Vallitalea longa: one gene and its partner. The protein of the gene in region 2 interacts with the protein of the main gene of each other region in a pairwise test. Links are inferred from orthologs where the notes say so. Each region holds a gene or a part of one and is shown on either strand. Other genes may lie near its edges.

Evidence for each region. Proteins that work in one complex are often made in the same cells at the same time.
Region 1: the proteins of topA (region 2) and QMG30_RS02125 interact in binary tests that used the Escherichia coli proteins (3 or more experiments, as listed by UniProt). The link is inferred for Vallitalea longa from one-to-one orthologs.

Annotation. Positions count from the first base shown.
Region 1 is NZ_BRLB01000001.1:481,806-484,645, forward strand. What follows is about bases 77-2,833. They hold QMG30_RS02125 (YigZ family protein), read right to left. Parts: upstream 1,914-2,833; coding sequence 1,239-1,913; downstream 77-1,238. Other genes in these bases: QMG30_RS02110 (alkaline phosphatase family protein), read left to right, coding at 77-116; rbr (rubrerythrin), read right to left, coding at 146-730; QMG30_RS02120 (desulfoferrodoxin), read right to left, coding at 747-1,130; lplA (lipoate--protein ligase), read right to left, coding at 1,965-2,833. In the rest of the region: more of QMG30_RS02110, read left to right, coding at 1-76; more of lplA, read right to left, coding at 2,834-2,840.
Region 2 is NZ_BRLB01000002.1:271,893-274,963, forward strand. The notes cover bases 72-3,059. They hold topA (type I DNA topoisomerase), read right to left. Parts: upstream 2,610-3,059; coding sequence 534-2,609; downstream 72-533. Other genes in these bases: codY (GTP-sensing pleiotropic transcriptional regulator CodY), read right to left, coding at 72-334; dprA (DNA-processing protein DprA), read right to left, coding at 2,622-3,059. Outside these bases: more of codY, read right to left, coding at 1-71; more of dprA, read right to left, coding at 3,060-3,071. UniProt on the Escherichia coli protein: Releases the supercoiling and torsional tension of DNA, which is introduced during the DNA replication and transcription, by transiently cleaving and rejoining one strand of the DNA duplex.

The DNA of each region.
Region 1 (2,840 bases), on a different replicon or contig from region 2:
ATACCTATATACACAAAATGAATCTAGTAGATATAGCCCCCACAATAGCAATGATCATGAACCTTCCTATGAAAAACATTGATGGCAATTGCTTAAAAAGCTGCCTTGAATATTAATCAAGACAGCTTTTAGAAATCCCATTTATTTAGAAATTATCACATAAAAGTTCGAAATATGATTGAGGATGTGCACATGCTGGACATACTTCTGGAGCACTTTCTCCCTCATGTATATATCCACAGTTACCACATTTCCACAATGTTTTTTCTGGTTTTGTAAATACTGTATTATTTTCAATATTGCTTAATAATTTTCTATATCTCTCTTCATGATGTTTCTCTACTTCAGCAATCTTCTCAAAAACGAATGCAATAGTATCAAATCCTTCTTCTTTTGCAACTTTTGCAAATGCAGGATATAAATCTGACCATTCTTCATTTTCTCCATTAGCTGCTGCTAGTAAATTGTCTTTAGTATCTCCAAGTGTAATAGGAAATCCAGCAGTTATTTCAATTGCTTCATGCTTATAGTCTTTTTTCAGGAACTTAAAAAATCTCTTAGCATGTTCTTTTTCATTATCTGCTGTCTCAGTAAATATATCTGATATTTGAACATATCCTTCTTTTTTTGCAGTAGAAGCATAAAATGTATATCTATTTCTTGCTTGTGATTCTCCTGCAAAAGATTTTAATAAATTTTCAGCTGTTTTAGTACCTTTTAATGATTTCATTTTAATTCCTCCAATATTAATTTTTTCTCCATAGTCCATGTACATTACAATACTCTCTTGCAAAAACATTATCAGCCTTTGGAACCATGAATGTAGCTTCTGGTTCATCATCAGGCGTCAATTCTTTTCTATATATATGTGAATCAGCAACTAATTCGATCCACATGATATAATGTTTCTCCATCATAGGATGAGTTTGATTTTCTCCTACTTTAACTTTATATCCATTATCTGTTTCTTCAATAAATGGAACATGTTTTTCTTTTGATGTATCAGCTGTTTGTTCTTCTAATAATTGCATCTTTTCTCCACAACATACAATTGGAGCACCATCACCTATAAAAACTTCAACAATGTTACCACAATGTGAGCACTTGTAGATCTCTAATTTTTTAGTCATTTTATTTCCTCCTCACTATTGATTCAATATGATTTCATGTGATTGATTGTTATACTATTATATTCTATCAAAAAACCAGCTTTCCTTGTATATTTAATAATAATTAAATCAACTTTCTGGTGATTCATTGAATTTGACTATGTTTTTCTGTTCATTATCACCAAAACCATAATATAAGCCATTATTATTAATATTGACACAACCGCTAGTAATATCCATAATCTTGGATTTAAAAACATCTTTTTTACCATACTCTACTAAAACAGTGTATATAACATTATCTTGGTACTGTGTATCATATATAATATAATTGTTTTGCAAAATTTCATACTGTACTTTACCTGATAAAGTATAGTTTACCTTAACGTCCATTAAATAATACAATATATTTTCTGCAACAACAGATGTCTCTAATCCTAATTTAGCACAACCACTATATGCTCTTACAAGTCCGCCTGTACCAAGTAAAGTCCCTCCAAAATATCTAGTAACTATCACTATAACATTTCTTAGATCCATTCCTCTGATGACTTCTAATATAGGCATTCCAGCAGTTCCACTAGGTTCTCCGTCATCACTGCATCTTTCTATAGGTTGCTTTAGTCCTATTGTATAAGCAAATACATTATGTGTTGCATTCCAATACTTTTTTCTTATTTGTTCCAAGAATATTTTTATTTCTTCTTCTGTCTCAACATGTTTAATTGTAGCTATGAACTTTGATTTCTTTTGCTCTAACTCTGCCTCATTATTATCATATATGGTTAAATATTTTTCTATCATTGAATTATCATCCTTAAAATTATTACATCATTTGAATTCTACTCTTTTATATTAAAACATTTTATTTTCTATCCATTCGGCAATATCTTCAAGCATATTTTTTCTGCTAGGTATTGCAGTATTACCTCTTAATTTATCTGCCAATATTTCAGAATTATATTTTTGTCCTATAAATAATTTAGGTAGATCATCTATGAATTCTTGATCTAAGCAATCTGAATAAATAATTACTTCTTTTATTATAGCATTTTTCATATTTAAATGAATTTGTATTTCTCCCCAACTTAATCTTGTTTCTAATACTACCTGAAATTCAGGTACTCTGCCATATCTCCAATCCCATGAAGCATTTTTTTCATATAACTTTTTTATCTCTTCATTTTCAAACCACAATGGGTCTTTTTCTATGATAACATCATTTTCATCCTGTGAATATTCATTTATGAAAGATCTTATACACATATCAGTAACTTTTTCTGTACTTAATCCTTCATAATAAGTAGCTAAATTAGATACTCTTGATTTAACTGATGTCACGCCTTTGGAACTCATTTTTTCTTTTGACACTTTTAAATATTTAGCAAGATTACTCATGTTCTCGTTAATGAGCAAAGTCCCATGATGAAGTGAAACTGATGATCCATGATAAAATGCATTACCGGAAAATTTTCTGCCATTGACAGTGAGGTCATTACGCCCAGTAAGTTCTCCATCAATTCCTAATTCACTACACATATCCAAAATAACTTTCAATTGCCTATTTAGGTCATAATCACCCTTGTTCATGACAAAAGAAAAATTCAGATTTCCAAGTCCATGATATACGGCTCCACCACCAGTTATTCTTCTTGATAGTTTTACTCCGTCCTTTTCTATAAGCGGAATATTGCATTCCCTCCAAGGATTTTGATTTTTACCTATAACTAC
Region 2 (3,071 bases):
TTATACCAATATAATTATTTGCATTTACTTTTGAAGAGAACCCTAAAGTTTCAAGATTAACATTTTCTTTGGTTGATAAAACATTTAATAATCTTTCATTTAAATTCTCATCAATACATGCTCCAAGTTTATCTTGTAACAACTCCTCAATTATACCAATTTCTTCCCTATTATGAAGTCCTAGTAATTTGCCCTTTTTACTAATGACTAATGCATTAGAATATAAAATATCACTAAGTACTTCACAGATGTCGGTAAATATTACCCTTTGTGTACCTGTTCTTTGTAATAATCTGTTAATTTTTCTTGTTTTATCCAGTAGTTGTACACTCATTAAATTTTCCCTCCTAAATTATTATGCTATTAAGTTAAAAGCATCAACCAAGTTAACACATTTTATTATATTACGAAGCTTCTAAATATTCAAGTATATATTTTAAATTGACGCTATTACCTTTCTTTTTTTTAAATCAAAGCAACTGCCCTAGACTATTATTTTAATTACTTTGATTATTTTAACGAATAAATTAAATCTAATCATTTGTAACATTTTCTTTCAAAATACTATAATTACATTCTTCATTATTACATTTTAGATATTTGCCCTTTTCAACCATAATAGTTCCACATTTAGGACAAATTTCTTTTGTAGGTTTGTTCCAAGTCATAAAATCACATTTAGGGTTGTTTTCACACCCATAATATCTTCTGCCCTTTTTAGTCTTTTTAATAAAGATCTCGCCACTACATTTAGGGCAAGCAACACCCTCAACTTTTTCATATAGAGGTTTTGCATTTCTACATTCTGGAAAACCAGGACATGCTAAAAATTTACCATATCTGCCAATTTTGATTACCATGTTCCTACCACATTTATCACACAACACATCAGAAACTTCGTCCTTTATTTCAATTTTGCCTATTTTTTCTTCAGCATATTCAATTGTATTACCAAAATCAGGATAAAAGTTTCTTAGTACTTCTTTCCATGGTATGTTTCCTGTTTCAACTTCATCAAGTTCTTTCTCGAGAGCTGCTGTGAATTTCACATTAACTATATTCTCGAAATATTTTTCCATTATATCATTTACTATTTCTCCTAATTCAGTTGGAAAAATATTTTTCTTTTCTTTAGAAACATACCCTCTCTTTTGAATAGTAGATATAGTAGGAGCATAGGTACTTGGTCTACCTACACCGTTTTCTTCTAAAGTCTTAACTAATGATGCTTCAGTATATCTTGGTGCAGGTTGTGTAAAATGTTGTTTGGAGTTTAACTCTATCAAACTTAAATTAGAATCCTTATTAATATTTCCAATCTTTTGGTTATCTTCTGTTTCATCCAAAATATTATAGACTTTTAAAAATCCATCGAAAATTAATACTGAACCGGAAGCATTAAATCGGTAATCTCCTCCACTAATTTTTATTGATTTTGTAGCGTATTTTGCGGGCTTCATTCTACTTGCAACAAATCTGTTATAAATCAGCTTATATAATCTTAATTGATCCCTTGATAATGAATCTTTTATCTCATCAGGATGAATATCTATATAAGATGGTCTTATTGCTTCATGGGCATCTTGTACATTAGTTTTTTTATTACTTACAATTTTTATATTATTTACATACTCTTCTCCAAAACTACTTTTTATATGTTCTTTTACTGCTTTGTCTGCATCATCAGAAATACGTGTAGAATCTGTACGAAGATAAGTTATTAAACCTATTGTACCTTTACCTTTTACATCTACACCCTCATATAACTGTTGGGCAAATCTCATAGTTTTAGCAGTAGTAAAATTCAATTTTTTAGCAGCTTCTTGTTGAAGAGTACTGGTAATAAATGGTTGAAGTGGTTTTTTCTGCCTTATACTTTCTTTTACATCATTTACTATATAGTCTTTGTCTTTTAGGTAATCAACTATTGTATCAACCTGCTCTTTGGAAGTTATTTTCATCTTTTTATCTTTGCCATAGAATGTAGCAATAAATTCATCCTTTGATTTATCGTCTTTTAGTTTCGCTTCTAATGACCAATATTCTTCGGGTATAAAGTTATTAATTTCTTCTTCTCTATCACAAATCAATTTTAAAGCAGTTGACTGGACTCTTCCTGCACTAAGTCCTTTTTTTATCTTTTTCCACAACAACGGGCTTATCTTATATCCGACTATTCTATCTAGAATTCTTCTAGCTTGTTGAGCGTCAACTAAATCCATATCAATTTCTCTTGCTTGTTTTATTGAATTCTTAACTGCATTCTTTGTAATTTCATTGAATGTTATTCTATAAAATTTTTTGTCTTGCAAATTAAGAGAAAATAATAAATGCCATGATATCGCTTCACCTTCACGGTCAGGGTCAGTTGCTAGGAAAACTTTATTAGCCTTTTTAACTTCTTTTCTTAAATGTTTTAGGAGTTCACCCTTACCCCTAATAGTAATATATTTAGGTTCGAAATCATTTTCTATGTCAACACCTAACTGACTTTTAGGCAAATCTCTTACATGTCCCATTGAAGCTTCAACTTTATAATTACTACCTAAAAATTTTTTTATAGTTTTTGCTTTTGCAGGCGATTCAACTATTACTAAATTTTTTGCCATTTTTACCCTCCACTACAATTTTTTAATGAAATACTTATTTGGCAGTTGTTTTATTACGCCCTTAAGTTCCAGTTTTGTTAATATCAACCCAAGTTCATCAATTGGTATATTTGACTTACTATGTATATCGTCAATAAATAAAGGTTCTAAACTTAAACAAGAATACACTATTTTTTCAATTTCTGCAAGTCCTAAAGTAATATTTTCTGAATTTTTTTGTTTTTCATTGCTATATTTATATGAAAATTCCTCTAAAATATCATCAATATTAGTTACCATCTTTGCACCCATTTTTATTAGATGATTAGTACCTTCACTTAATTTATCTGTAATCCTACCAGGGATACTATATACATCTTTCCCTTGTTCTAATGCTTGGTCAGCAGTAATTAATGAACCACTTTTACTAGCAGCTTCTACAATTAAAACACCGTCACTTATACCACTTATAATTCTATTTCT